2 regions of the Pseudomonas sp. UMAB-40 genome follow, and region 1 is predicted to be linked to the other one. Evidence: predicted binding sites of a transcription regulator. Region 1 holds the regulator's gene; the other holds the start of a gene.
What was found. The regulator sigma-54, encoded in region 1, starts transcription at its own class of promoters, with help from an activator protein. The targets are predictions, from matches to a motif close to ANTGGCATNNANNTTGCTNT.

Region 1 (15,519 bases):
CACCGGCACCACGGCCTTTTTCGTGCACCCGGCCGAAGCCAGCCACGGCGACATGGGCATGATCACCCGCGACGACATCATCCTGGCCCTGTCGAACTCCGGTTCCACCAATGAAATCGTCACCCTGCTGCCCCTGATCAAGCGTCTGGGGATCAAATTGATCAGCGTGACCGGCAACCCGGACTCGCCGCTGGCCAAGGCTGCCGAGGTCAACCTCAACGTTCACGTCGAGCACGAAGCCTGCCCGTTGAACCTGGCACCGACCTCGTCGACCACCGCCGCGCTGGTCATGGGTGATGCCCTGGCCGTTGCGCTGCTGGAAGCCCGGGGCTTTACCGCTGAAGACTTCGCCTTTTCCCATCCCGGCGGCGCGCTGGGTCGACGCCTGTTGCTGAAAGTCGAAAACGTCATGCACGCCGGCCAGGAGCTGCCGCAGGTTCAGCGCGGCACGCTGCTCAAGGATGCACTGATGGAAATGACCCGCAAGGGCCTGGGCATGACCGTGATCCTGGAAGCCGATGGCAAACTGGCCGGGATCTTCACCGACGGTGACTTGCGCCGCACACTGGACCGCAGCATCGACATCCACAGCGCCACCATCGATCAGGTCATGACCGCGCACGGCAAGACCGCTCGCGCCGAGATGCTCGCCGCCGAAGCCCTGAAAATCATGGAAGACCACAAGATCAACGCGCTGGTCGTGGTCGACAGCGAAGACCGCCCGGTCGGCGCCTTGAACATGCACGACTTGCTGCGTGCGGGAGTTATGTAATGAGCACGGACCTGCTGCAACGCGGCAAACAGATCAAACTCGCGGTGTTCGACGTCGACGGCGTACTGACCGACGGGCGCCTGTACTTCCTCGAAGACGGCAGCGAATTCAAGACGTTCAACACCCTCGACGGCCAAGGCATCAAGATGTTGATGGCAGCCGGCGTGCAGACCGCTATCATCAGCGGCCGCAAGACCCCGGTGGTCGAACGGCGGGCGAAGAACCTCGGCATTCCACACCTCTACCAGGGTCGTGAAGACAAACTGGTGGTGCTCGACGAGCTTCTTGCCCAACTCAACCTAAGCTATGAACAGGTCGCCTACCTGGGTGACGACTTGCCGGACCTGCCGGTGATTCGCCGCGTGGGCCTGGGCATGGCCGTAGCAAACGCTGCCAGCTTCGTGCGTGAACACGCTCATGGCATCACCCTGGCCCGTGGTGGCGAGGGTGCCGCTCGCGAATTCTGTGAATTGATCCTGCGCGCCCAGGGCCGCCTCGATGCGGCCAACGCCGCGTACCTGTGAGCCCATTATGCTGAGCAAAAAGATTCGTAACATCCTGGTGTTCGGCTGCATCGCGGCGCTGTTTGCCGCGGTCGGCTACTGGAACATCAGCCCGGAACGCTTCCTCGACAAACCGGTGGTCACGGTCGATGAAAGCGCAATCGACTATTACGCCCTCAACGCCCACAGCGTGCAGTACCTGCCGGACGGCAAATTGCAGTACGAAATGACGTCCGACAAGGTCGAACACCTGAAAGCGAGCGAGGTGACGTTGCTGACCAACCCTGACCTGAATATGTTTCGCGGTACGCAGTTCCCGTGGCACGTCCAGAGTGAGCACGGCGAAGTCAACCCGGACGGCACTCAGGTTGAGCTGATCGACTCGGTGCGCATCACCCGTTTCGACGAGAAAAACCGCAAAACCCTGATTACCACCACCCGAATGACGGTGTTCCCGCAGCAGCAATATGCGCAGACCGATCAACCCGTTAGAATCGACGGCGCTGGCGGTGTATCGACAGGCAACGGAATGAAAGCGTATTTGAAAGAAAGCAGGATACACCTGCTATCGAACGTAAGAGGACAGTATGAGGCTCGTTAAAACTCTCCCTATTTTGCTCAGTCTGGGCGCAGCACTGGGAAGCGTGAGCGCCTGGGCTCTGCCGAACGATCAAGAGCAGCCTATCCGCATTCAGGCCGACGACGCCCAACTGGACGACAAGAATGGCGTTGCCACCTATAAAGGTGACGTGATCATTACTCAGGGCACGATGAAGGTCACCGGCAATACAGTGACCATCACCCGTACCCCGGCTGGCGACATCGACGTGGTGACCTCGGTGGGCAACCTCGCCTACTTCGAGCAGATGCAGACGGCGGGCGACACCAAGCCTGTTCAGGGTTGGGGGGTGACTATTCAGTACCACGCCTCGCAAAACCGCGTCGTGCTGATCGACAAGGCAAAAGTTGTCGACAAGGACAACAACGTCACCCAAGGCGAAAAAATCGTCTACGACACGGCCAAGAAACTTGCGAGCGCCGGGCGTGCGACGGGCAGCAAGGTCACCGAGGCGCGTCCGCGCATTGACATGGTGATCCAGCCCAAGCCGAAAAACGACGCGAAAAAGGCCCCGTAATGGCAACTCTGAAAGCTCAGCATCTGGCCAAGAGCTACAAGAGCCGCCAGGTCGTGCGTGACGTCAGCCTGTCCATCGACAGCGGTCAAATCGTCGGCCTGCTGGGTCCTAACGGCGCCGGCAAGACCACCTGTTTCTACATGATCGTCGGCTTGGTGCAGGCCGATCAGGGCCGCGTTCTGATCGACGATCTGGACGTCAGCCATCAGCCGATGCACGGTCGCGCAAAGGCCGGTATCGGCTATCTTCCGCAAGAAGCATCGATCTTCCGCAAACTCTCGGTGGCCGATAACATCATGGCCATCCTCGAGACCCGCAAGGAACTCGACAAGGCCGAGCGTCGCAAGGAGCTGGAAAGCCTGCTGCAGGAATTCCACATCAGCCACATCCGCGACAACCTCGGCATGAGTTTGTCCGGCGGTGAACGTCGCCGGGTGGAAATCGCCCGGGCACTGGCCACCAACCCGAAATTCATCCTCCTCGACGAACCATTCGCCGGTGTGGACCCGATTTCGGTGGGCGACATCAAACAGATCATCTACCACCTCAAGGCCAAAGGCATTGGCGTGCTGATCACTGACCACAACGTCCGTGAAACACTGGATATCTGCGAAACCGCCTACATCGTCAACGATGGCCAACTGATCGCCGAAGGTGACTCCGCCACCATCCTGGCCAACGAACTGGTCAAGGAAGTGTATCTGGGCCATGAGTTCCGCCTGTAAGCATTGAGGTGTCTGGCTGGTTGTCCGGGCGCTTGCCTCGATAAAAAATCAATACTTTTTTATTGTTACAGCGCTCTAGGCAAACGCTGCAGTTTCGGGCATATAATTTGCTTATGTTTGGCGCTCCGGCGCCCTGTAGTGGATGGCGCATGTGCGCCGGCGAATAAGGTGTTAAGCCCCTGCCATGAAACCATCGCTAGTCTTGAGAATGGGCCAGCAGCTGACGATGACACCGCAGCTGCAACAGGCTATCCGCCTGCTCCAATTGTCGACCCTGGACCTGCAACAGGAAATCCAGGAGGCCCTGGAGTCCAATCCGATGCTCGAACGCCAGGAAGAAGGCGACGACTTCGATAACGCCGACCCCTTGGCCGACAAAGCCGAGCAGCTCCCCAACGCCGACATTTCCGAACCCTCCTACCAGGAAACCGCCCCGACGGTGGATAACCTCGAGGAAGGTGACTGGAACGAGCGCATTCCCAACGAGCTGCCTGTCGATACCGCGTGGGAAGACGTCTACCAGACCAGCGCCAGCAGCCTGCCGAGCAACGATGACGACGAGTGGGATTTCACCACCCGCACATCGGTCGGTGAAAGCCTGCAAAGCCACTTGTTGTGGCAACTGAACCTTGCGCCGATGTCCGACACCGATCGCCTGATCGCCGTGACCCTGATCGACTGCATCAACAATCAGGGCTACCTGGACGAAACCCTCGAGGAAATTCTCGAGGCCTTCGATCCGGAACTGGACATCGAACTGGACGAAATCGAAGCCGTCCTGCACCGCATCCAGCAATTCGAACCGGCTGGCATCGGCGCCCGCAACCTGGGCGAATGCCTGCTGCTGCAATTGCGCCAACTGCCAGCCAAGACGCCTTGGCTGGCCGAAGCGAAACGCCTGGTCACCGACTACATCGACCTGCTCGGCAGCCGCGATTACAGCCAGCTCATGCGCCGCATGAAGCTCAAGGAAGATGAACTGCGCCAGGTCATCGAGCTGGTGCAGAGCCTCAACCCGCGCCCGGGCTCGCAAATCGAGTCCAGTGAAGCCGAGTATGTTGTCCCTGACGTGATCGTGCGCAAGGACAACGAGCGCTGGTTGGTCGAGCTGAACCAGGAATCGGTGCCACGGCTGCGGGTCAACGCCCAATACGCCGGTTTTGTGCGCCGCGCCGACACCAGTGCCGACAACACCTTCATGCGCAATCAGTTGCAAGAGGCCCGCTGGTTCATCAAGAGCCTGCAAAGCCGCAACGAAACCCTGATGAAAGTGGCCACCCAGATCGTCGAGCATCAGCGCGGCTTCCTGGAGTATGGCGACGAAGCGATGAAACCGCTGGTACTGCATGACATCGCCGAAGCGGTGGGGATGCACGAGTCGACGATTTCACGGGTGACCACGCAGAAATTCATGCATACCCCTCGGGGCATATATGAACTGAAATACTTTTTTTCCAGCCACGTCAGCACCTCCGAAGGCGGCGAATGCTCGTCCACAGCGATCCGCGCGATCATCAAAAAACTGGTTGCCGCGGAAAATCAGAAAAAGCCGTTGAGTGACAGCAAGATCGCTGGTTTACTGGAGGCACAAGGCATTCAGGTGGCTCGCCGCACCGTCGCCAAGTATCGCGAATCCCTCGGGATCGCGCCTTCGAGCGAACGCAAGCGGTTGATGTAGAGCCACGCCACAGCGTTCCAGTGGTAGATCATCTGATCTACCGCTTTATGCACTGGCAACGAAGGAGAAGCTGTATGCAAGTCAACATCAGTGGACACCAACTGGAAGTGACCGAACCTCTTCGCACCTACATCGGCGAAAAACTCGAACGATTAGAGAGGCATTTCGACAAGATCACCAACGTGCAGGTGACGATGACGGTCGAAAAGCTCAAGCAGAAAATCGAAGCCACGCTGCATATTCCCGGCAATGAAGTGGTCGCCAACGCGGAGCATACCGACATGTACGCGGCGATCGACGCACTGACCGACAAGCTGGATAAACAACTCAAAAAGCATAAGGAAAAGACCCAAAGCCTCCTTCAGGGCGCGACCGGTCGTTAACACTCCCAACCCATGATCCGACTTGAAAGTATCCTGACCCCCGGCCGTTCCCTCGTGAACGTGCCGGGCGGCAGCAAAAAGAAAGCCCTCGAGCAAATTGCCAACCTTATCCATAAAGAAGTCCCGGATCTGGAGATGCAAGATGTCTTCGAGGCTCTGATTGCCCGTGAAAAACTCGGCTCGACCGGTTTTGGTAACGGCATCGCCATTCCCCACTGCCGTCTGAAAGGTTGTACGTCGCCTGTCAGCGCACTGATGCACCTCGACGCCCCTATCGATTTCGACGCCATCGACGGCGCCCCGGTTGACCTGCTGTTCGTTCTGCTGGTCCCGGAAGCCGCTACCGATGCCCACCTGGAACTACTTCGCCAGATCGCCAGCATGCTCGATCGCAAGGAAGTCCGCGAAAAACTGCGCAGCGCCCCGAGCAATGAAGCCTTGTATCAGGTTGTCCTGGACGAGCAAAACGGTCATTAATCATGCGCCTGATCATCGTCAGTGGCCGTTCCGGCTCAGGTAAAAGTACCGCACTCGATGTTCTCGAGGACAACGGCTACTACTGCATCGATAACCTGCCGGCCGGATTACTGCCGGAACTGGCCGAGCGCGCGCTGATTCATACCGAGCTCGCACAACCGCTGGTTGCTGTGTCCATCGATGCGCGCAACCTGCCGAGTCACCTGTCGCGGTTTCCGGAATTGCTCGAAGAAGTCCGAAGTCGGCATATCAAGTGTGACGTGCTGTACCTGGACGCCGACGAAGAAACGTTGCTCAAACGCTTTTCGGAAACCCGCCGCCGCCACCCACTGAGCAACGCCAATCGCTCGCTGGCCGAGGCGATTCAGGACGAAAGTAATCTGCTGGGCCCGATCGCCGATCTGGCAGACCTCAAGGTGAACACCACCAACCTGAACCTTTATCAGTTGCGCGATACCATCAAGCTGCGCCTGCTGAACCAGCCGGAAGCCGGCACTGCGTTCCTGGTGGAATCTTTCGGATTCAAGCGGGGCATGCCGGTGGATGCGGACCTAGTGTTCGACGTGCGCTGCCTGCCCAACCCTTACTGGAAGCCGGAATTGCGCGAACAATCCGGTCTTGATCAACCGGTAGCCGAATACCTGGCGGCACAACCGGACGTCGAAGAGATGTTCCAGGACATCTCCACGTACCTGCTCAAGTGGTTGCCGCGCTTTGCCGCCAGCAACCGGGCTTACGTCACCATCGCCATTGGCTGCACCGGCGGGCATCACCGCTCCGTCTACCTGACCGAACGTCTGGGCCAGGTCCTGCAACAATCCCTGAAGAACGTCCAGGTTCGCCACCGCGACCTCAGCTAAAGGATTCACATCGCGATGCCAGCTCTGGAAATCGAAATCATCAACAAGCTGGGCCTGCATGCCCGCGCTTCGGCAAAATTCGTTGGCGTTGCCGGTGAGTTCAAGGATTGCACGATCCGGGTCGGACGTACTCCCGAGTCCATGGTAGACGGCAAAAGCATCATGGCCATGATGATGCTCGCTGCCGGTAAGGGAACAAAAATCCACCTGAGTACCGAAGGTGAACAGGCTGACGAAGCCTTGAAGGCGTTGGTGGATCTGATCAACGACTACTTTGGCGAAGGCGGTTAAGCACTCGCCTAGGCGAGCGCCGTATCCATCACCATCATCAAGCAAAACCCGATCAACAAGCCTAGACTCGCCAGCTTGTCGTGACCATTGCGTCGCGACTCGGGGATGACTTCATGGGTGACCACCAGCAACATCGCACCCGCCGCCAACGCCAATCCTAACGGCAACAGCAATTCGGCCAGGCTCACCAGCCACGCGCACAACAACGCGAAGACCGGCTCCACAAGACCTGATGCTGCACCGATCAGGAATGCCTTGACCCGCGACATCCCCGCCCCTGCCAATACCAGCGCGATCACTAGCCCTTCCGGCACATCCTGCAACGCGATACCCATGGCCAGGCTGTCAGCATCGGGCATTCCACCACCGGCCGAAACACCGACCGCCATGCCTTCAGGAATGTTGTGGGCAATGATGGCAAACACAAACAACCAGATCCGTGGCGGGATGACCGGCCGTTCCAGGGTTCCGACGAGCATTTCCGGCGAGGCGCCCGACACCTTACGGTCCACCAGAAACAGCCCGAACGCGCCGAGCATGATGCCGAAGCTGATCAAGCCGCTGGCCGCCCAGGGTGTCAGCCCCAGGCTTTCAGCAGCGGAAATCCCCGGAACGATCAGCGAAAACGCCGTCGCCGCGAGCATCACCCCGGCACCAAAACCGAGCAACGTATCGCTGACCGCCTGCGGCATGCGGCGAATCACCAGCACAGGAACCGCGCCCAACGCAGTGCCCAAGGCACAAATCGCCCCGCCCTGGAGTGCGCGCAGGAGTTTGGGTTCGAGATCCAGCCACGCCAGTCCATGAGCGACCAACAACGACATGCCCGCCAGCAGCAACAGCGATCCCAACGCGTAACGAAACATTCGTCCGCTGCCAATCGCCAGTGTTTCAGTGCCCATAGTCAGCCTTGGATTGTTTTTATAGAGGACTTAAACCAGCGCAGCCTGATAACGCGCAGCGACTTCAGGCCAATTGATCACGTTGTAGAACGCATTGATGTATTCCGGACGACGGTTCTGATATTGCAGGTAGTAAGCGTGCTCCCAGACATCCAGGCCGAGGATCGGCGAATTGCCGTTCATCAACGGGCTGTCCTGGTTGCCGCTGCTTTCCACAATCAGAGTCTTTTGCGGTGTGACACTGAGCCAGGCCCAGCCACTGCCGAAGCGGGTCAGCGCGGCCTTGGTGAAGGCTTCCTTGAAACTGTCCAGGCCACCCAGTTGCTCATCAATCGCCTTGGCCAGCGCACCTTCGGGTTTGCCGCCACCGTGAGGCGCCATCACTTCCCAGAACAACGAATGGTTGGCGTGGCCGCCGCCCTGATTGATCACCGCCGCGCGGAGCTTTTCCGGCAGCTGCTGGACGCTTGCGACCAGTTTTTCCACCGACCATTCGGCAAATTCGGTGCCTTCGACCGCGGCGTTGAGGTTATTGATGTAGGTCTGGTGATGCTTGGTGTAGTGAATCTCCATGGTCTGCGCATCGATATGCGGTTCCAGGGCATCGTAAGCGTAAGGCAGGGCAGGCAAGGTAAAAGCCATTTCAATGGACTCCATGATGTAGAGGCGCAGGCGATGCGGTATCGGTGTGCAGTAAACGGTGGGTGCGCGGATATTCGCCGTGTTCGCTGATGAAATTCAGCAGCTCGACATAGGTTTTGCTGCTTTGGCGCAGCGCGGCTTCACGCAGTGCTGGGGCCAGGCGCGGGTCCTGCATGGTTTGCAACAACCGCTGATGGATCGCGCACAAGTATTCGGCGCTCTCCTCCGGCTGGTTCAGACGCAAATGCAGGTCCGCCAGGTTGTGGTGGGAAATCACGCAGGCCGCCACCGCTTCGTCGGCATCCGCCCAGCGCTCGAACAACACCTGAGCCAGGGCCAGGGCCTGCAAGTAAGCCTCGCGGGCATCGACCAATTCACCCAGCATGAAATGGCGATTGGCCCTTTCGATCGTGCGTTTCCAGTGCTCCATGGTGAACCTCCAAAGCGGTAGCGGTGATTACACGCCGCCTGCGGTGAGCTTCTCTGGGTTGAGTAATTCTTCCAGTTGGCTGCGCGTCAGGTCGGTGTGTTCCAGGGCGACATCGATCACCGGCCGCCCCTGCTTATAGGCCTTCTTGGCGATTTCAGCAGCTTTTTGGTAACCAATGATCGGGTTGAGTGCGGTCACCAAAATCGGGTTGCGCGACAGCGCCTCTTTGATACGCGATTCGTTGACCTTGAAGCTGGCGATGGCCTTCTCACCCAGCAGATGGCTGGAGTTGGCCAGCAATTCGATGCTGCTCAGCAGGTTCTGGGCGATGATCGGCAGCATCACGTTCAGCTCGAAATTGCCCGACTGACCGGCGATGGTGATGACCGTGTCATTGCCGATCACCTGGGCGGCGACCATGGCGGTGGCTTCCGGGATCACCGGGTTGACCTTACCTGGCATGATCGAAGAGCCCGGTTGCAAGGCTTCGAGCTCGATTTCGCCGAGGCCGGCCAGCGGGCCGGAGTTCATCCAGCGCAGGTCGTTGGCGATTTTCATCAACGAAACCGCTGTCGCTTTGAGCTGCCCGGAGACCGCCACCGCAGTGTCCTGGGAACCTATCAGCGCAAACAGATCCTTGCCCGGCGTGAACTGAACGTGGGTCAGCTCGCTCAGCTGTTGGCTGAAACGCGCTGCGAATTGCGGATGTGCATTGACCCCGGTGCCGACCGCCGTGCCGCCCTGGGCCAGGGATTGCAGGCTCGGCAGCAGGTCCTGCACATGACCGATGTTGGCCTTGAGCTGTTGCGCCCAGCCATTGAGCACCTGGCTCATGCGCACCGGCATGGCGTCCATCAGGTGCGTGCGACCGGTTTTGACGTGGTGATGAACCTCTTCAGCCTTGCGTTCGATGACCTGCACCAGACGCACCAGCGCCGGCAGCAGTTGCTCATGCAACGCAAGTGCAGCGCTGACATGGATGGTGGTCGGGATAATGTCGTTGCTGCTTTGGCCGCAATTCACGTGGTCGTTAGGATTCACCGGCTCGCCGAGCAGGCGGCTGGCCAGGGTGGCAATCACTTCGTTGGCATTCATGTTGGAACTGGTGCCGGAACCGGTCTGGAAGATGTCCACCGGGAAGTGCTGCATGAAGTCGCCTTGAAGCAGCCCCAGTGCCGCATCGACGATGGCTTTGCCCTGGGACTCGCTGATTTGCTTGAGCTCGACGTTGGCCTGGGCGGCGGCGGCCTTGGCGAGGATCAACGCACGGATGAACTGCACGGGCATCGGTTTGCCGCTGATCGGGAAGTTATCCACCGCACGCTGGGTCTGCGCGCCATAGAGCGCATCCACCGGGACTTGAAGCTCGCCCATGCTGTCGCGCTCAATACGAGTCTTGTTCATCAGAAAATCCTTGCACCAGTTCTATGAGAGGAATCGAGGGCTGCAACTCGCAGATCGCCAGTTGCCAGGTGTAGCTTTGCCAGCGCTTGAGGCGGCATTTGCACAGAGAGAGGCGTTCAAGTTCGCGCAAAGGGCGCCAGGCCTGGTCCAGGCAGTAAGTCCGCCAATGCCAGGGCAACGCGACATCGGCAGCGGTGTCGAGCAGCAAACGGAAAGAGGTTTCGGCGATGGTCCAGGGAGAAGTGGCCGTGCAACACGCCAGATACCGGCCTTCAGCCAGGTAATGTTCGATCAGGCGAGGCTCGTCAGGGTCCATCGCGCAACGGATCTGGCGACTCATCCAGCGCCAGCTTTCGAGGTAAGGCTGCTCGTGCAAGGCAGAACTCATGATCCGGGCTCATTCGGTAATGAGATTTATTATTAGATGATAATGAGAACCAAAACAACCCCAAGAAAACCAACGCAAAAAAAGGCGCGCCACCCAACGATGGGTGGCGCGCCTTTTTGTGTAACGGCTAAGCGTTAGCTGCCGGCTACCGTCATCCGTTCGATCAACACCGAACCGGTGCGAATGTTGCTGCGCAATTCCAGGTCATTACCGACGGCAACGATCTGCTTGAACATGTCGCGCATGTTGCCGGCGATGGTCACTTCCTGGACCGCGAACTGGATTTCGCCATTCTCGACCCAGTAACCCGCCGCGCCCCGGGAATAATCGCCGGTGACCATGTTCAGGCCCTGGCCCATCAGTTCGGTGACCAGCAAGCCGCGACCCATGCGCCGCAGCAAGGCAGCCTGATCTTCATCACCATGGGTGACGAACAGGTTGTGCACGCCACCGGCGTTGGCGGTGCTCGGCATGCCGAGTTTGCGACCCGAATAGGTGCCAAGGATGTAGGACACCAACTCGCCTTTCTCGACGAACGGTTTGGCGTAAGTTGCCAAGCCATCACCGTCGAACGCCGAACTGCCCATGGCGCGCATCAGGTGCGGACGCTCATCGATGGTCAGCCATTCCGGGAACAGTTTCTGACCCAGCGTGCCTTCAAGGAAAGACGATTTGCGATAGAGGCTGCCGCCGGAAATCGCCGAGAGGAAGCTGCCGAACAAGCCACCGGCCAGTTCCGCAGAAAACAGCACCGGCACTTCGCAGGTCGGCACCGGACGGGCGCCCAACCGGCTCGCGGCCCGTTGCGCGGCACGCTGGCCGATGCTCACCGGGTCGGCCAACAAGTTGCCCTGACGGTTCACGTCGTACCAGTAATCGCGCTGCATCTGGCCGTCAGCCTCGGCGATCATCACGCAGCTCAGGCTGTGACGGGTCGACGCATAGCCGCCGATAAAACCGTGACTGTTGCCGTAAACGCGGCAGCCTTGATGAGTGCTGAGGGTGGTGCCGTCGGCGTTCTTGATCCGGCTGTCGGCAGCAAATGCCGCGGCTTCACAGGTCAGCGCCTGCTCGATGGCTTGCTCTGGGGTGATGTCCCATTCATGGAACAGGTCGAAATCTTGCAGATCCCTGGCCATCAGCGCGGCATCTGCCAGGCCGGAAGCTTCGTCTTCGGAAGTGTGCTTGGCGATGGCCAACGCCGCCGCGACGGTTTCACGAATCGCTTCAGGACCACTGGCCGAGGTGCTGGCCGAGCCTTTGCGCTGACCGACATACAAGGTGATGCCAAAGCCTTGGTCACGATTGAATTCGACGGTTTCGACTTCACGCTGGCGCACCGAGGTGGACAGGCCCTGCTCCAGGGACACGGCCACTTCACAGGCACTGGCACCCTGACGCTTGGCTTCAGCGATGATCTGCTCGACTTGTTCTTGCAGTGCCGGCAACGCTTGTGGGCCGACGCTTTCAACTGCACTCATGCTGTTCTCCACTCAAATTCTGCTTTCGGCTGGGGCCTTCGAGCGACCGGGCCGGACAAGCGGCCCCCGACTGGTTATCATGGCGGCGTTTCTTTGCGGACGGCCACCATGGTTGATTCTTACGACGACTCCCTCGATACGGGAGAAAAAAGCAAATCCCAGGTTAAACGCGAGCTCCATGCTCTGGTTGACCTCGGCGAGCGCCTTACAACGCTCAAGCCTGACTTGCTGGCAAAACTGCCGTTGACCGACGCTATGCGCCGGGCACTGGCCGATGCGCCCAAGCACACCGCGAATATCGCGCGTAAACGGCACCTTATGTTCATCGGCAAACTGATGCGCGATCAGGACACTGACGCCATTTTGATGCTGCTCGATCAACTCGATGCCTCCACCCGGCAGTACAACGAACGTTTCCATGGCCTGGAACGCTGGCGCGATCGCTTGATCGCGGGCGACGATGCGGTCCTGGAGAAGTTCGTGCTCGACTACCCGGAGGCTGATCGTCAGCAGTTGCGCTCCCTGATCCGTCAGGCCCAGCACGAACTGGCGACCAACAAGCCACCGGCATCGAGCCGTAAAATCTTCAAGTACATCCGTGAGCTGGACGAGACTCAACGCGGTCTGCGTTAAATCTCGAATCGGGTGAGTCGCCAAGCGGCTCACCCGAAGCTCCATCCTTTTACGATCCTGTGCCACCCACAGTGATCGCATCGATTTTCAGCGTTGGCTGGCCGACACCCACCGGCACCGACTGCCCATCCTTGCCACACGTCCCCACGCCACTGTCCAGCGCCAGATCGTTACCGACCATCGACACCTTGCTCATGGCTTCCGGGCCGTTGCCGATCAACGTCGCGCCTTTGACCGGGGCGGTGATTTTGCCGTCTTCGATCAGGTACGCCTCGCTGGTGGAGAACACGAACTTGCCGCTGGTAATGTCCACCTGCCCGCCGCCGAGGTTGGCGCAATAGATGCCGCGCTTGACCGACTTGATGATTTCTTCCGGGTCGCTTTCGCCGGCCAGCATGTAGGTGTTGGTCATCCGTGGCATCGGCAGATGCGCATAGGATTCACGACGACCGTTGCCGGTACGGGCCACGCCCATCAGACGTGCATTGAGCTTGTCTTGCATGTAACCCTTGAGCACGCCGTTTTCGATCAGCGTGGTGCACTCGGTCGGGGTGCCTTCATCGTCAACGCTCAGGGAACCACGACGACCGGCCAGCGTGCCGTCATCGACGATGGTGCACAACTTGGACGCCACCATCTCGCCCATGCGCCCGCTGTAGGCCGAACTGCCCTTGCGGTTGAAATCACCTTCCAGACCATGACCGACCGCTTCGTGCAACAGCACGCCGGACCAGCCCGAGCCCAACACCACCGGCAACGTACCGGCCGGTGCAGGAATGGCTTCCAGATTCACCAGCGCCTGACGCAGTGCTTCACGGGCGTAGCTCATGGCGCGGTCTTCAGCGAGGAAGTAACGGTAATCGGTACGCCCGCCACCGCCATGACCACCGCGCTCGCGGCGACCGTTTTGCTCGACGATCACGCTGACGTTGAAGCGCACCAACGGCCGCACATCGGCGGCCAGGCTGCCGTCGGTCGAAGCGACAAGAATGCGTTCCCAGACACCGGCCATGCTCACGGTGACTTGCTGAATACGCGGGTCGAGGGCGCGAGTGGCGACGTCGATGCGCTTGAGCAGTTCGACTTTCTCCGCGCGGCTCATCACTTCCAGCGGGTTGTCCGGCCCGTACAACTGGGCGACGTCCGCCGTGGTGAACGCCTGCACTGTGCCGTTCTGCCCGGCGCGGGAGATCGAACGCGCCGCACGGGCCGCTGCGCCGAGGGCTTCGAGGGTGATGGCATTGCTGTAGGCGAAACCGGTTTTTTCACCCGATTGCGCACGCACGCCGACGCCTTGGTCGAGGTTGAAGCTGCCTTCCTTGACGATCCCGTCTTCCAGCGCCCAGGACTCGGAAATCTGCCCCTGGAAATACAGATCCGCGGCATCAATGCCCGGGCCGGCCAGATCGCCGAGCACACCTTGCAGGCTCTCAATCGTTACGCCACCAGGGGCCAGGAGGTGTTCACTGACGGAGGACAACAACTCGCTCATATGTTTACGCCTTAAATTCGTCGTTCCGTGCAGGTCGCTGGGCGCCCTGCGAGAAAAAGCGCCGGTGACTGGACACCGGCATCCGCGCCCTGATGGACGCCTGTTCGCTGCTATCGCGTTCGGCCAGCAGCACGGCCTCGCCTTGATCCTGTTGTGCCAGCACGCGTCCCCAAGGGTCGACGATCGCCGCGTGACCCCAGGTTTCCCGCGGTCCCGGATGCGTCCCACCCTGGGCGGCCGCTAGCACATAACATTGAGTCTCGATGGCCCGTGCGCGAATCAGCACATCCCAATGCGCCGCGCCGGTCACCGCAGTAAATGCCGACGGCGCGGTAATCAATTGCGCGCCCGCAGCGCGCAGTTCGCTGTACAACTCCGGGAAACGCAGGTCGTAACACACTGTCAGGCCGACCCGGCCGACGGGCGTGTCCGCCACCACGACCCCACTGCCATAAGCATAGTCATCGGATTCGCGATACCGCCCGCGATTGTCCGCCACGTCCACGTCGAACAGGTGCAGCTTGTCATAGCGCGCCACCGTTTCGCCCTGATCATTGACCAGCAACGAGCAGGCATGGGCTTTGGACGTCGGATGGTCCACTGGCGGCAACGGCAACGTGCCGGCCACTATCCATAACTTGAGGTCGCGGGCGGTCTGTTTCAACCACGGCAGGATCGGACCTTCACCCAACGCCTCGGCGCGGCCGATGTCGGCAATGTCGCGACGGCCCATGGCGGCGAAGTTTTCCGGCAGCACCGCCAGCTGCGCGCCACCCGCCGCAGCCTCTTCGAGCAAATGCCGGGCCCGGGCCAGGTTGGCCAGCACCTCGCTCTGGCTGACCATTTGAATCACCGCAAAAGACATGGCGCGCTCCTGGGTCGCTTTTTATAAGGACAGGTCGCCATGCTACTCCATAGGCTTGGGGAGTGCCTTTTCAAAAAAGAACTCAAAAAGGCTTGTCGAAGGTGATTTTCGGCTCTTTCCATGGGCCTTTGACGGTGTATTTGACGCTGGCGAAACGTGCCACGCGGTCACCGATCAGCTTGTCGATCAGGAACAGCGCACCGCCGATGGCCGGTGCGCCGACAATCAATGCGGCAATCGGCAGGTTGTTGGTCACCGGCAAAGTCACCAGCAGTTTCGCGTCAACCTGGTCGGCCACCAGGTTCAGGGTACCGTTCAGTTCGATGTTGCTCGACGGGCCGGTCAGCAGGATCGGCTCCTGCGTCACATAAACCCCGTTGGTCGCGGCCAACAGACCTTTGACCCGGTCATAACTCAAGCCTTTGCCGAACAGGTCGGAGAAGTCCAGGCGCAGACG
Region 2 (15,519 bases), on a different contig from region 1:
CCTTGCGCACTTCGATGTCCGGGACGATGCCCTGGGCCTGGATCGAGCGGCCGTTCGGCGTGTAGTACAGCGCCGTGGTGATCTTCAGTGCGCGATCGTTGTTCAGTGGCAGCACGGTTTGTACCGAGCCTTTGCCGAAACTGGTGGTGCCCATGACCACTGCGCGTTTCTGATCCTGCAAGGCGCCGGCGACAATTTCCGAAGCCGAGGCGCTGCCGCCGTTGATCAGCACAACCATTGGCACGGCTTCGCTTTCGTCTTTGCCGGTGGCAGAGAAGCGCAGCTCGGAGTTGGCGATGCGGCCCTTGGTGTAAACGATCAGGCCCTTGGTGATGAAGTGGTCGACCACTTCCACCGCCGATTGCAACACGCCGCCCGGGTTGTTGCGCAGGTCGAGAATGATGCCGTTGAGCTTCTTGCCATTGTCCTTGCGCAACTTGGCCAGGGCCTTGGAGACTTCTTCGCCGGTCTTGACCTGGAACTGGGTGATGCGGATGTAGCCGTAGCCCGACTCCAGCAACTGCGCCTTGACGCTCTTCACTTGAATGATCGCGCGGGACAGGGTTACGTCGAACGGTGTACCGCCGTCGCGCACCAGGGTCAGGGTGATTTTCTGGCCGATCTTGCCGCGCATCTTGTCCACGGCTTCGGTCATGCTCTGGCCGCGAGTCGGCTGGCCGTTGATCTTGACGATGAAGTCGCCAGCCTGAATGCCAGCCTTGGAGGCCGGGGTGTCATCGATGGGCGACACCACTTTGATGAAACCGTCTTCGGCACCGACTTCGATGCCCAGGCCACCGAATTCGCCGCTGGTGCTTTCCTGCAATTCAGCGAAGTCTTCCGGGCCCAGGTAGGCGGAGTGCGGATCGAGGTTGCTGAGCATGCCCTTGATGGCGTTTTCCAGCAGGGTCTTGTCGTCCACCGGCTCGACATAGGCTGCCTTGATCCGATCCATGACCTCGGCAAAGGTGCGCAACTCTTCCAGAGGCAACGGCGCCTTGGTGGTCGCAGCAGTGCCCGCAGGCGCGACCGCCGGGGCCGGTTGAGCGGCGAACGCCAGAGGCGCGCCGATCACCAGGGCGATCGTCAGGGCCAGCGAGGTAAGGCGGGACAAATGCAGCATGTCGAACGAACTCCTAATGTAGGTGACTCAACGCCTATCCTTGCGCGCGGCACCATTGCGCCGGATCACTCGGGTGACCCTGCTGACGAATAGCGAAATACAGCGCTGGTGTGTCCTGCCCGCCACTGTTGCCAACAGTGGAGATGGACTCACCGGCTTTTACTACGTCACCCGCAGACTTGAGCAGCGTCTGGTTGTGACCATAAAGACTCAAAAAACCGTTGCCATGGTCAAGAATCACCAGCAGCCCGGCACCGCGCAACCAGTCGGCGAACACCACGCGACCGCCATGCACGGCGTGCACCTGGCTGCCGGCGGAGGCGCTGATCATCACGCCGTCCCACTTGGTACGGGCGTCGTCGCCACGGGATTCACCGAAGCGTGCCAGCAGTCGACCATCCACGGGCCACGGAAGTTTTCCCCGGCTTGAAGCAAAGGCGCCGCCAAAGGTCTCGCCTGAACTTGAAACCAGAGCGCCGGGTGTCGATTTAACCGGTTTGCGTGGGGCGTCGGTGGTCTCTGCGTCTGCAGCCGCCTGGGCCTCACGTAAACGCTTTTTTTCGGCTTCCTGCTGGGCGATGAGCGCTTTTTGTCGCGCCTCTTCAGCCTCTCGAGCCTGGCGGGCCAGGGTTTCTTCGATGGTTTTAAGGACTTTAGACAGGTCTGCCTGATCCTGCTCGCGGGCGGCCAGCTTCTGGTCGCGCGCCTTCACGTCGTCGCTTAACTTGGCCAGGACCTGCTGGCGCTCCTTGCGAACCTTGTCGAGTTCGTCGCGCTGGCTGTCGAGGCTGCTCTTCTGCACCAGCAATTGTGCCTGTTGCAGGGCGATGTCTTTTTCGACGTTGGCCAGTTGGCGCAGGGTTTCGTTGAAATTCTTCAGCTGCTCCAGGCGGGCCTGGCTCAGGTAGTCGTAATAGGTGAGGGTTCGGGCGAACTTTTCCGGATTCTGCTGGTTCAGCAGGAGCTTCAAGTACTCCTGACGGCCGTTCTGATAGGCCGCACGGGCCTGAATGGCGATCAGTCGTTGCTGTTCAGTGCGCGCGCTCTGGAGTTTTTTTTTCTCACCATCGAGTCGCTGCAGCTCGGATTCGCTTTTCTTCAGCTCTTTTTGCAGGGCTTCGACCTGCTTCTCGAGCTTGCCCATCTCGGTCTCGGTGCCCTTGAGGTCTTTCTGCACACCGGATTTTTCTTCCTGCAGCTTGCCCAGCAGTTTTTTCAGCTCGGCAATGTCCTGACGCGTGGCGTCCAACTGTTGTTGGGTTTGCGCGCGCTCGTCAGCGAAGGCCGGTTGGAGCAGGCAAGTCAGAGCAAGGGCTATCAGGACGCGAAGCATAGAGGCGGGCGACACCAGGGAAAGGGACGGCCTAGTATGCCCGCCAAGCGTCGCAAAAAAAACGCCCAATTGGGGTTGTGTGATAACCGGGCTGGGAAGCGAGGGTAATTAATCTTTGAAACCACCAAAAACCACTGTGGGAGCGAGCTTGCTCGCGATGGCGTCTTAACATTCAACATTAATGTTGGCTGTCAGATTGCTATCGCGAGCAAGCTCGCTCCCACAGGGTTTTGGCGGTGTTTGAACGGTCGGATTACACCAGAATCGACGTGCCGGTCATTTCAGAGGGTTTTTCCATCCCCAGCAACATCAGCATCGTCGGTGCCACATCCGCCAGCACGCCGCCATCACGCACCTTGTAATCACGCTTACCGACATAAATGAACGGCACCGGCTCGGTAGTGTGAGCGGTGTGCGCCTGACCGGTGGAGGCATCGGACATTTGCTCGACATTACCGTGGTCGGCGGTAATCAGCGCTTCGCCGCCGACCTTTTCCAGCGCTTCGACGATGCGGCCAACGCACAGGTCCAGGCATTCAACGGCTTTCACCGCCGCATCAAACACGCCGCTGTGGCCGACCATATCGCCGTTGGCGTAGTTGACCACGATCACGTCATAACGCTGGTTTTCAATGGCGTCGACGATGCGGTCGGTGACTTCCGGGGCACTCATCTCGGGCTGCAAGTCATAGGTGGCGACTTTCGGCGACGGGATCAGGATGCGTTCTTCGCCCGGGAACGGTTCTTCGCGACCGCCGGAGAAGAAGAAGGTCACGTGGGCGTATTTCTCGGTTTCGGCGATGCGCAGCTGGGTCTTGCCGTTTTTCGCCAGGTAATCGCCCAGCACGTTGTCCAGGCTGCCGGCGGCAAAGGCTGATGGCGCGGGAATGCTGGCGGCGTATTGGGTCAACATCACGAAACCGGCCAGTTTCGGCTGGCGCGCACGTTCGAATTCCTTGAAACCGTCTTCGACGAACACGCGGGTCAGTTCCCGGGCGCGGTCGGCGCGGAAGTTCATGAAGATCACGGCGTCGCCGTCTTCGACTTTCACGGGCTCGCCGATGGAAGTGGCTTTGACGAATTCGTCGCTCTCGCCACGCTCATAGGCCGCTTGCAGCCCTTCCTGTGCGGTGGCGGCGTTGAACTCGCCATTGCCGTCGACAATCAGGTTGTAGGCCTGGGACACGCGGTCCCAACGGTTGTCACGGTCCATGGCGAAATAACGGCCGACGATGCTGGCGATCCGGCCTTTGCCCAACGCCTGGAAAGTCGCGTCGAGCAGTTCGATGGACGACTGGGCGCTTTTCGGCGGTGTATCGCGGCCGTCGAGGAAAGCGTGCAGGTAGATTTTCTCAGCGCCGCGCTTGTAGGCCAGTTCAGCCATGGCGACCAGGTGATCCTGGTGGCTGTGAACGCCGCCATCGGACAGCAGACCCATGAAATGCACGGCCTTGCCGGCAGCCACCGCTTTATCCACCGCGGCGCAGATGGTCGGGTTCTCGAAAAACTCGCCGTCACGGATCGATTTGGTCACGCGAGTAAAGTCTTGATACACCACGCGACCGGCGCCCAGGTTCATGTGGCCGACTTCGGAGTTGCCCATCTGGCCGTCCGGCAGGCCGACGTCCATGCCGCTGCCCGAGATCAGGCCGTTCGGCACAGTGGCCCACAAGCGGTCCAGTACGGGCTTCTTCGCCGCAAACACGGCGTTGGATTCAGGGCTCTCACTGTGACCGAAGCCGTCGAGAATAATCAGGACCAAAGGTTTAGGCGTGGTAGTCATGGATTCCACTCGTGGCTGAATTAAAAGAGGGCGATGGAAAAGGGAGTGGCAGTTTAAAGCGAAGTTCCGGCCACGTCACCGCCGGACGGGGTTTGGCCCACCATAGTGGCTGTGTATACTGGCCGACATTTTAACGCCCTGGAACCTCCTTCGATGGTTGCTCACCTGATTGAATTTGCCACTAACCACTATCTGCTCGTCGGTATCTTCGTCGTACTGCTGGCGTTGCTGATCGCTTATCAGATGCAAGGCGGCGGCCGCAGCCTGAGCACCGGTGAACTGACCGGCCTGGTCAACAAGGACGCAGGCGTTGTGATCGACATCCGTCCGGTCAAGGATTTCGCCGCCGGTCACATTGTCGGCGCGTTGAATATCCCCCACGACAAGCTGACCGCTCGCATTGCCGAACTGGAAAAGCACAAGGCCAAGACCATCATTCTGGTCGATGCCATGGGCCAGACCGCCGGCACTCACGCCCGCGAACTGATGAAATCCGGCTTCACCGCCGCCAAGCTGTCCGGCGGTATTTCCAGCTGGAAAGGCGACAACCTGCCGCTGGTGAAGTGATATGAGCAACGTCGTCGTCTATTCCAGCGATTACTGCCCTTACTGTTCGCGAGCCAAGTACCTGCTCGAGAACAAAGGCGTGGCCTTCGAAGAGATCAAGGTCGATGGCAAGCCGCAGGTGCGTGCCGCCATGGCCCAGAAGGCCGGACGGACGTCCGTGCCGCAGATCTGGATCGGCGAGCGCCACATTGGTGGCTGTGATGATTTGTTTGCCCTTGAGCGCGCCGGCAAGCTCGACGCCATGCTCAAGGCCTGAATGCCTTCCCTATAAGACCCCAAGATCAGAAAGGATCTGAGATGACTGACCAACAGAACACTGCAGCTAGCGAAGAAGACACCGCACCGCAATTCTCCTTGCAGCGCATCTATGTACGTGACTTGTCGTTCGAAGCCCCGAAAAGCCCGGCGATCTTCCGCCAGCAGTGGGAGCCAAGCGTCGGTCTGGATCTGAACACTCGTCAAAAGGCGCTGGAAGGCGACTTCCACGAAGTCGTGCTGACCTTGTCCGTGACCGTGAAAAACGGTGACGAAGTGGCGTTCATCGCTGAAGTGCAACAGGCCGGGATCTTCCTGATCAAGAACCTGGACGACGCGTCGATGAGCCACACCCTCGGCGCGTTCTGCCCGAATATCCTGTTCCCTTACGCTCGCGAAACCCTGGACAGCCTGGTGACCCGCGGCTCGTTCCCGGCCCTGATGCTGGCTCCGGTGAACTTCGACGCGCTGTACGCACAAGAACTGCAACGCATGCAGGCGGCTGGCGAGACTCCAACCGTTCAATAAGCGGTCCTGAGTCAAAGCAAGTCCAATGTGGGAGCGGGCTTGCTCGCGAAAGCGGTGTAACAGTCAACGATGATGTTGAATGTTATGGCCTCTTCGCGAGCAAGCCCGCTCCCACATTTGTTATGCGGTGTTACTTGAAGCCGAGCTGGCGCCAGCCTTCGTAGACGGCGACCGCCACGGTGTTCGACAGGTTCAGGCTGCGGCAGCCTTCACGCATCGGCAAGCGCAGGCGTTGTTCGCCGGGCAGGGTATCGAGCACTTCCGCCGGCAAGCCGCGGCTTTCCGGGCCGAACAGGAACGCGTCGCCCTCGGCGAAACTGGCATCGTGGAACGGACGCGAGCCCTTGGTGGTGAACGCGAACAGCCGAGGATGGCCGAGGCTTTCCAGGCAGCTGGCGAGGTCCGCGTGGCGTTGCAGGGTGGCATACTCGTGGTAGTCGAGACCGGCCCGGCGCAGGCGCTTGTCGTCCATCTCGAAGCCCAGCGGTTCGATCAAATGCAGGTGGCAGCCACTGTTGGCGCACAGCCTGATAACGTTGCCGGTATTCGGCGGAATTTCTGGTTGAAAGAGGATGACGTGAAACATGCACGGCTCCGAAGGTAAAGATGAGCGGCATTCTACGCCGCCCATCGACCCACGTTCGAAACTATTACCGCGGGTAATGGGTTCGCTGGCGATTGTCGGACTGATGGTGGGGCTGATGATCGGTCGCCTGACCACGCCTGACCCCAGCGAATTGCAACAGGTCGAGGTGACGGACGATGGGCTGGTGGTGTGGTTCAACAACGAACCCAAATCCCATGGCGAATTCGTGGACGGCAGCCTCGCGCTGCTGTTCGAGGCGCAAGGCAAGGCGCAGAAAGGTCAGCTCAAGCTCAACGACAAGGTCGTGAACTGGCGGACGCGCTTGAGTGATGGGGGGTTGTTACTGACGGTAGTGGCGGCCCGGCCACTGCAGGGCGAGTGGACCGGTAGCGAGGTCGATGACCGCTGGCGACTGGAGATCCATCTCCGGGAGCAATAAAAGAGGGAATCCCCGGCCTGCCTGTACCAAGGTTCCCAAAACGGCAGGGCTCGCGCATGGCGTCGAGCCCGGTGTAAAGAAGGACCCCCTGACCTGCCTGTATCAAGGGCCCCAAAACTGGAGGGGCTCGTCGCGAGTGCGGTGTGAGCCCGATGTAAAGAGGGGAATCCCCGGCCTGCCTGTACCAAGGTCCCCGAAACCGGGTAGTGAACTGAATCACTGAATGGACTATTGCAGGGGGCGTGCCAGGTTTTAACAAGTTGAAACAGAAAGCTGCGCTGGAATGCCGAAAGCCCCGTATTACGGGGCTTTCGTGTTTTTTCGATCAGGGTTCGATTGTGAACTCGGGCGGGGGTTTGAAGCGGTTTGCGTGCGCGATTGCAGTTCACGATGCATTACGGCGGTGCACGGAGGGGCTCGCGGTGCATCCTGGAAATGGGACTGATCTTGAATCGACCCCTCACCCTAACCCTCTCCCTGAGGGAGAGGGGACTGACCGAGGTGTTCTTGGAGTTACATCGACCTGAACAATCAAGTCGAACTCAGGATATGAAAGGCCCCCGATTTGCTCCCTTTCCCCCTCTCCCCTGTGGGGAGAGGGCTGGGGTGAGGGGTGGTTCTCAAGGCAAACGATTAACCCTCTTCCCCCTCATCATCATCCCCGCCATCAACCTTCATCCCCAATTCCTTGATCTTGCGCGTCAGGGTATTACGCCCCCAACCCAGCAAGACCGCCGCATCGCGACGTCGCCCGGCGGTGTGTTTCAGGGCGGTTTCGATCATGATCCGCTCGAACGCCGGCACGGCGCTGTCGAGCAAACTTGATTGACCGCGGGCCAACGCCTGGTCCGCCCACTGACGCAACGCTTGCTCCCAATTGGTCACCGGCGCCGAATCCTGCGGCAGGCTCAGCAGTTCCGGCGGCAGGTCGCTGATGTGCACTTCGCGACCCGAAGCCATCACCGTAATCCAGCGGCAGGTGTTCTCCAGCTGACGGACGTTGCCGCCCCACGGCAGGTTCTTCAGGTATTCCTCGGTTTCGCTTTTCAGCAGCTTCGGTTCCACCGCCAGTTCTTGCGCGGCGCGGCTGAGAAAGTGCTTGGCCAGGGTCGGGATGTCTTCGCGACGGTCCGACAGCCGTGGAATGTGGATGCGGATCACGTTGAGGCGGTGGAACAAGTCCTCACGGAATTTCCCGGCGTGCACCAGGGTTTCCAGGTTCTGGTGCGTCGCAGCGATGATGCGCACATCGACCTTCACCGGCGTATGACCGCCGACGCGATAGAACTCGCCGTCGGCCAGTACGCGCAGCAAGCGGGTCTGGGTATCCGCTGGCATGTCGCCGATTTCATCGAGGAACAGCGTGCCGCCGTCCGCCTGCTCAAAGCGTCCGCGACGCAGGTTGGCTGCGCCGGTGAACGCGCCTTTCTCATGGCCGAACAGCTCGGATTCCATCAGGTCTTTTGGGATCGCCGCCATGTTCAGCGCGATGAACGGCGACGCTGCCCGTGGACTGTGGCGGTGCAGGGCGTGGGCCACCAATTCTTTACCGGTACCGGATTCGCCATTGATCAGCACGGTAATGTTGGAGTGGCTCAAGCGCCCGATGGCGCGAAACACTTCCTGCATCGCCGGCGCTTCGCCGATGATTTCCGGGGTGCGGGTCAAGGCGACCGGGACTTCCAGGCCTTGCTGTTCCTGAGCGTGCTGGTTCGCACGTTTGACCAGTGAAACGGCTTCGTCGACGTCGAACGGTTTTGGCAGGTATTCAAACGCGCCGCCCTGATAGGACGCGACAGCGCTGTCCAGATCGGAGTGCGCAGTCATGATGATCACTGGCAACCGTGGGTGTTGTTCGCGAATCCGCGCCAGAAGGTCCAGGCCGCTGGCACCCGGCATGCGGATGTCAGAGATGATCACATCCGGCTGCTGGCGCGCCAGGCGGCTCATCACGCCATCGGCGCTGTCGAAGCTTTGCGTGGTCATGCCTTCTTGCTGCAAGGCTTTTTCCAGGACCCAACGGATAGAACGGTCGTCATCGACGATCCACACGGTTTCACTACGGCTCATGTCGATGTGGCTCCTTGTTCCAGGGGCAGAAAGATCGAGAAAGTGGTGTGGCCTGGGTGGCTGTCACATTCGATCAGGCCCTGGTGCTGGCTGATGATGTTCTGGGTAATGGCCAAGCCGAGCCCGGTACCGTCCGGGCGGCCGCTGACCATGGGAAAGAAGATGGTTTCTTGCAGGTCCGCAGGAATGCCGGGGCCGTTGTCGATGATTTCGATCTTGGTCACCAGGCGATGGCGCACGTGGCCAATGGTGAACTGGCGCATGGCGCGGGTGCGCAGGCTGATGCGGCCCAGGCGCAGCTCGTTCTGGCTGCTGATGGCCTGCATCGCGTTGCGCACGATGTTCAGCACGGCCTGGATCATTTGTTCACGGTCGATCAAGACGTCGGGAATGCTCGGATCGTAGTCGCGCACCAAAGTAATGCAGCCCTGACTTTCGGCCTCGACCAGATGACAGACACGCTCCAGCACCTCGTGGACGTTGCACATGGCCAGCGACGGCAACTTGTTGGAGCCGAGCATGCGATCCACGAGGTTTCGCAGGCGGTCGGCTTCTTCAATGATGACGTTGGTGTAATCGCGCAGGCTTTCTTCCGGCAGTTCACGGGCGAGCAGTTGAGCCGCACCGCGAATCCCGCCCAGCGGATTCTTGATCTCGTGAGCGAGGCCGCGCACCAGCATTTTGCTGGTCTCCTGCTTCGACAGCTGCGCCTCTTCCTTGGTGATCCGCAGCAAGCGGTCACGGGGGTGGACTTCCAGCAGCAGCATCGTGGCGCCGTTGGCCAGGATTGGCGTCACCGCATAGTCGACGGTCAGCGTCTGGCCGGTGAGGGCGGTCAGCATCGCTTCGCGCTTGGTGAACGGGTGCGCCTGCTCGACCGCCTGGCGCAAGGAATTCAGCGCTTCGGTGGATTCGGTGAACAACTCGCTGATGAACTGCCCATGGCTACGCTGACCGCTGATGGCCAGGAGCATCTCCGCCGCCGGGTTCATGTACTCAAGGCGCAATTCGGCGTCGAGCAGAATGGTAGCGGTAGTCAGATTGTCGAGAAGCAGACGATGCAGTGCGTCACTGATGGTCATGTAGGACCTCTTTTGGAGCAGGGCATGCGCGTGAATAACGCGCCGATACGAGGAAAATGCAAAAACCAAACCAAGGCTCCGAAAAGAAGCGTTTAAAGCCTGAAACGGGCGTTTGACGCTCGTTTGCGTGGCGTTCTGCCAGCTTTCGCGGGTACTTTCGAACCAAAATGGGTTGAGATGTGGGAACGGTGCAACCGATTGCACCAATATAGTGCGCAAAGCTGAACGGCGTTAGAAGAAACGCAGGAAGGGATTTTTTTCTTCCTCGGGTTTGTCTTTGAGCGGACATTCCGGCCGTTGGCCGAAGTCGGTGAGGGCGCAGGGTTTGACTTTGCGCTTCTGCGCGAGGGAGATGCGCAGCATCTGGAAGGGTTGATTGGCCGTGCGTTCTACGATGCGGCCTTGTTCGTCGAGGATTTCCACGGACAGGTTGTGGCTGCCGCGGTCGATATTGCTCAGGGCAAACACCGGACTGAGGCCGGGCTCGGCGGTGGGTTGGCCGTCGAGCAGCAATCGGTAGCGGTGCCCTCGTTGCAGGCCGGGTTCATTGGTGACACTGACGATCAGCTCACCGGCATTGCTACGGACCGTAGCGTCCGGTTCCGGGACCAGCACGCGGAGCATGTCGTAATGGAACAATGGTTTGTCTTCGGTTATTTGCGAAGCAATCAATGGCGCCGCACTGGTGGGGTTGGCGGACATGCGATTGCTCGTCGCCAGCGGCACACGCTTGGCGTTGCCTGAGCCTGGCCGGTCGGTGTAAACCCGGTTGCCCTGAGCGTCGACGTAGGTGAACACCTCTGCTGTGACCGGCAGCGCGACGAGACAGGCGATCAGCAGCCACGTCCTCATCGCTTGTGCACCCGTTGCACGGTAAATGTCACCGTCGGGCTTTGCTGGACGATGTTCTCGCCATCGATCACCTGCACCGCCAGGCTGTGTTCGCCACGGTCGATGTTCACCAGTTGCAGGATCGGCACGTTGCTCGATTGCCCATAGGGTTGGCCATCAAGCAACAACCTGAGCAGATGCGGCGCGTGCAGGCGCGGTTTGATCATGACGCTGACCGTGAACGTGCCGTTGTTGGCGCGCAGGGCTTCGTCGGTGGGCAAACCGGTCAACTCCAGCACCTCATAGGCGCTACGCGGCTGCTCTCGGTGGCCGGCTTCGGCAGCGGGCGCAGGCGGTGCCTGGGGCGCAACGCTGTTGAGCGGTGGCAAATCGACCGGCTGCGCCTTGACGCCATCGGGCGGTTGATTGCTGTAGGCGGTGTTGCCGGAGGCGTCGGTGTACTTATAGATCTGCGCTGCGGCGGGCAGGGCGATCAGCAGCCACATCAAAAGAAATCCACGACCCATAAAATCAACCAGAAACGAAAGCGTTGGGGTGCAGCATAGGTCAGGGGCGGGGGTTGTCCCAAGTTGTAAACATTTGGGCATGATTTACAGAGATCCCCCAGACACCACAAAACCCTTGTGGGAGCGGGCTTGCTCGCGAAAGCGGAGTGTCAGCCACCATCAATGCAAGCTGACACACTGCATTCGCGAGCAAGCCCGCTCCCACATTGGTACTGCGTCGATTTCTGGATTGCAGGCACAAAAAAGGCCTCCCGAAGGAGGCCTCTTTTTTGTCACGCCGCGAACCGCAGCGCTACCGGATCAGCAGCTGTAGTACAGCTCATATTCCAGTGGGTGTACGAAGGTGCGGACCTTGATTTCTTCTTCGCTTTTCAGAGCGATGTAAGCGTCGATGAAGTCATCGGAGAACACGCCGCCTTTGGTCAGGAATGCGCGACCTTTGTCCAGCTCTTCCAGGGCTTCTTTCAGGCTGCCGCAAACTTGTGGGATCTCTTTCGCCTCTTCAGGCGGCAGGTCGTACAGGTTTTTGTCAGCTGCATCGCCAGGGTGGATCTTGTTCTGGATGCCGTCCAGGCCGGCCATTACCAGGGCAGCGAAGGCCAGGTACGGGTTGGCTGCTGGATCCGGGAAGCGGGCTTCGATACGGCGAGCGCGAGGGCTGGACACGTAAGGAATACGGATCGAAGCGGAACGGTTGCGAGCCGAGTAGGCCAGCATTACCGGAGCTTCGAAACCTGGGACCAGACGCTTGTAGGAGTTGGTCGACGGGTTGGTGAAGCCGTTCAGCGCCTTGCCGTGCTTGATGATGCCGCCGATGAAGTACAGGGCGGTGTCGGACAGGCCGGCATAGCCTTCGCCAGCGAAGGTGTTCTTGCCATCTTTGGCGATGGACAGGTGAACGTGCATACCCGAACCGTTATCGCCGTACAGTGGCTTAGGCATGAAGGTCGCGGTGCGGCCGTAAGCCACAGCGACGTTGTGTACGCAGTACTTCAGGGTCTGAACTTCGTCAGCCTTGGCAACCAGGGTGTTGAACTTCACACCGATTTCGTTCTGGCCGGCAGTTGCCACTTCGTGGTGGTGAACTTCGATGACCAGGCCCATTTCTTCCATGGCGTTGCACATGGAGGTACGGATTTCGTGGTCGTGGTCAAACGGTGGAACCGGGAAGTAGCCGCCTTTGATACCTGGACGGTGGCCGTGGTTGCCGCCTTCGATGTCCTGGTCGGACATCCACGAACCTTGTTCGGAGAAGATTTTGAACATCGAGCCGGAAATGTCGGACTTGAATTTCACTTGGTCGAAGATGAAGAACTCAGGCTCCGGGCCAACGAAAACGGTATCGCCGATACCGGTCGACTTCAGGTATTCCTCGGCACGCTTGGCGATCGCACGTGGGTCGCGATCGTAGCCTTGCATGGTCGAAGGCTCGATTACATCGCAAACGATGATCAGCGTTGGGTCTTCGGTGAACGGGTCGAGAACGGCAGTGCTGTCGTCCGGCAGCAGGATCATGTCGGAAGCTTCGATGCCTTTCCAGCCAGCAATGGAGGAACCGTCGAACATTTTGCCTTCTTCGAAGAAAGCTTCATCCAGCGCGTCGCGAGCCGGCATGGTCACGTGGTGCTGAGTGCCTTTGGTGTCCGTGAAGCGCAGATCAATCCACTTGACGTCATGATCTTTGATGAGTTGAACCGACTTCGACATAGTGTCCTCCGGGTGGCTTCGGGCTTAGTAGTGGATGCCCTTAGAATGTGGGTGATGCCGGCGCGAATACTCTGCCATGGCAACCTGCCTCACAAGGGAGCAAATTGCATGCCAGTGCCCCACCATGGGTTTTTTGCCCCAATATCACGCTTATAAAGGCACAAAGCATCTGTAAGCGGAAAATCTCGCCCTACAATGTAGCGTTAAAATCAACAAATGACCTGTTTTGGTGCGCGAAAAACCTTCTGCACATTAACTGGTTAAACCTTGAGCAATTTCCGCTATAATCCGCGCCCCCCTTTTTCGGCTGGCCCAGCGCGCGCTGTTTTCATGAAACTAATCGTAAAAGTCTTCCCCGAGATCACCATCAAGAGCCGCCCGGTACGGATGCGTTTCATCCGCCAGTTGGCCAAAAACATCCGTACCGTGCTCCGCGACCTGGACCCGGCTGTGGTGGTGAACGGTGTGTGGGACAATCTCGAGCTGGAAACCCGCGTCAGTGAGCCCAAAGCCCTGAAGGAGATGACCGAGCACCTGAGCTGCATGCCGGGCATCGCGCATTTCCTGCAAGTCGACGAATACCCGTTGGGCGATTTCGACGACATCGTCGCCAAGTGCAAGCAGCACTTCGGCGAGGCGCTGGCCGGGAAGATCTTTTCGGTGCGCTGCAAGCGGGCCGGCAAGCATGAATTCACCTCGATGGACGTCGAGAAATACGTCGGCAGCCAACTGCGTCGTCAGTGCGGTGCCGCCGGAATCTCGCTGAAAGAGCCGGAAATTGAAGTTCGCATCGAAATTCGCGACAAACGGTTGTTCGTGATCCACAGCCAGCACAACAGCATCGGCGGATATCCGCTGGGTGCCCTGGAACAGACGCTTGTGCTGATGTCCGGTGGCTTCGATTCCACCGTTGCTGCTTACCAGATCATGCGCCGCGGCCTGATGAGCCATTTCTGCTTCTTTAATCTGGGCGGACGGGCCCATGAACTGGGCGTCATGGAAGTCGCGCACTTCATCTGGAAGAAGTACGGCAGCTCCCAACGCGTGTTATTTGTCAGTGTGCCGTTCGAGGAAGTACTGGGAGAAATTCTCGGGAAAGTCGATAACAGTCATATGGGTGTAGTTTTGAAGCGTATGATGTTGCGCGCTGCTTCCCGTATTGCCGATCGGCTGGACATTGATGCGCTGGTTACCGGCGAGGCGATTTCCCAGGTGTCGAGCCAGACACTGCCGAACCTGTCCGTGATCGACTGCGTGACCGACAAGCTGGTCTTGCGTCCGCTGATCGCCAGTCACAAGCAGGACATCATCGACCTGGCCAACGAAATCGGTACGGCCGACTTCGCCAAGCACATGCCGGAATATTGCGGGGTCATCTCGGTGAACCCCAAGACCCACGCCAAGCGTCCGCGCGTGGAGTACGAAGAACAACAGTTCGACATGGCAGTACTTGAGCGTGCGCTCGAGAACGCCAAACTGGTGCCGATCGATCGCGTGATCGACGAATTGGGCCAGGACTTGCAGATCGAAGAAGTCAGCGAAGCGCTGGCTGGTCAGATCGTCATCGATATCCGTCACCCGGATGCCGCTGAAGACGACCCGCTGGGCCTTGCTGGCATTGAGGTACAAGCGATGCCGTTTTATGCATTGAACGCTCGTTTCAAGGAACTGGACCCTACTCGCCAGTACCTGCTGTATTGCGACAAAGGCGTGATGAGTCGCCTGCATGCCCACCATTTGCTCAGTGAGGGGCATGCCAATGTGCGCGTTTATCGACCGAGCTAAGAGCCCGGGGCTGTATGCCTGTGGCCTGCGTCACCGGCCCCCCGACTCTGCCGTCAAGCTGTAACGGCAAGGCCTGACTCTACTGTAAATCGCTGCCAAGACTTGTCAGCACACCGAATCCTCTGATCGAGATACACAAGTGATCGAAAATCTACGCAACATCGCCATCATTGCTCACGTTGACCATGGTAAGACCACCCTGGTAGACAAACTCTTGCGTCAATCCGGCACCCTGGAGCGCAACGAGCTCAACGACGAGCGCGTGATGGACTCCAACGACCAGGAGAAAGAGCGCGGTATTACCATTCTGGCGAAAAACACCGCCATCAACTGGAACGGCCACCACATCAACATCGTGGACACCCCGGGCCACGCCGACTTCGGTGGCGAAGTTGAACGCGTAATGTCGATGGTTGACTCCGTTCTGCTGCTGGTTGACGCTCAAGACGGCCCTATGCCGCAAACCCGTTTCGTGACCAAGAAGGCTTTCGAAGCCGGCCTGCGTCCAATCGTGGTCATCAACAAAGTTGACCGTCCAGGCGCGCGTCCGGACTGGGTTCTGGATCAGATCTTCGACCTGTTCGACAACCTGGGTGCTACCGAAGAGCAGCTGGACTTCAAAGTCGTCTACGCCTCGGCCCTGAACGGCATTGCCGGTCTGGAACACACCGACATGGCTGAAGACATGACCCCGCTGTACCAGGCGATCATTGACCACGTGCCGGCTCCAAAAGTCGACCGTGACGGTCCGTTCCAGATGCAAATCTCGGCACTGGACTACAACAGCTTCCTGGGTGTTATCGGCGTTGGCCGTATCGCCCGTGGTCGCGTCAAGCCGAACACTCAAGTTGTGGCGATCGACGCCGACGGCAAGCGCCGTAACGGTCGTATCCTGAAGCTGAT

Region 2: the regulator sigma-54 is predicted to act here: its motif matches at 12,928-12,947, upstream of glnA (glutamate--ammonia ligase).

What each region holds. Positions count from the first base shown of each region.
Region 1 is NZ_LT607561.1:37,315-52,833, reverse strand. It holds gene K0F88_RS16470 (KpsF/GutQ family sugar-phosphate isomerase) at 1-772, shown strand, start outside; gene K0F88_RS16465 (HAD family hydrolase) at 772-1,296, shown strand; gene lptC (LPS export ABC transporter periplasmic protein LptC) at 1,304-1,876, shown strand; gene lptA (lipopolysaccharide transport periplasmic protein LptA) at 1,863-2,411, shown strand; gene lptB (LPS export ABC transporter ATP-binding protein) at 2,411-3,136, shown strand; gene K0F88_RS16445 (RNA polymerase factor sigma-54) at 3,321-4,814, shown strand; gene hpf (ribosome hibernation-promoting factor, HPF/YfiA family) at 4,889-5,197, shown strand; gene ptsN (PTS IIA-like nitrogen regulatory protein PtsN) at 5,210-5,674, shown strand; gene rapZ (RNase adapter RapZ) at 5,677-6,534, shown strand; gene K0F88_RS16425 (HPr family phosphocarrier protein) at 6,550-6,825, shown strand; gene K0F88_RS16420 (ZIP family metal transporter) at 6,834-7,727, opposite strand; gene K0F88_RS16415 (superoxide dismutase) at 7,758-8,369, opposite strand; gene K0F88_RS16410 (hypothetical protein) at 8,371-8,799, opposite strand; gene K0F88_RS16405 (aspartate ammonia-lyase) at 8,827-10,203, opposite strand; gene K0F88_RS16400 (FagA protein) at 10,184-10,591, opposite strand; gene pmbA (metalloprotease PmbA) at 10,726-12,072, opposite strand; gene yjgA (ribosome biogenesis factor YjgA) at 12,181-12,705, shown strand; gene tldD (metalloprotease TldD) at 12,755-14,197, opposite strand; gene K0F88_RS16380 (carbon-nitrogen hydrolase family protein) at 14,202-15,062, opposite strand; gene K0F88_RS16375 (YhdP family protein) at 15,145-15,519, opposite strand, start outside.
Region 2 is NZ_LT607551.1:182,309-197,827, forward strand. It holds gene K0F88_RS00920 (S41 family peptidase) at 1-1,123, opposite strand, end outside; gene K0F88_RS00925 (murein hydrolase activator EnvC) at 1,158-2,456, opposite strand; gene gpmI (2,3-bisphosphoglycerate-independent phosphoglycerate mutase) at 2,710-4,239, opposite strand; gene K0F88_RS00935 (rhodanese-like domain-containing protein) at 4,393-4,806, shown strand; gene grxC (glutaredoxin 3) at 4,808-5,062, shown strand; gene secB (protein-export chaperone SecB) at 5,104-5,589, shown strand; gene K0F88_RS00950 (tRNA (cytidine(34)-2'-O)-methyltransferase) at 5,720-6,175, opposite strand; gene K0F88_RS00955 (hypothetical protein) at 6,174-6,614, shown strand; gene ntrC (nitrogen regulation protein NR(I)) at 7,248-8,684, opposite strand; gene glnL (nitrogen regulation protein NR(II)) at 8,681-9,766, opposite strand; gene K0F88_RS00970 (DUF4124 domain-containing protein) at 9,998-10,618, opposite strand; gene K0F88_RS00975 (DUF4124 domain-containing protein) at 10,615-11,124, opposite strand; gene glnA (glutamate--ammonia ligase) at 11,425-12,831, opposite strand; gene thiI (tRNA uracil 4-sulfurtransferase ThiI) at 13,162-14,616, shown strand; gene typA (translational GTPase TypA) at 14,756-15,519, shown strand, end outside.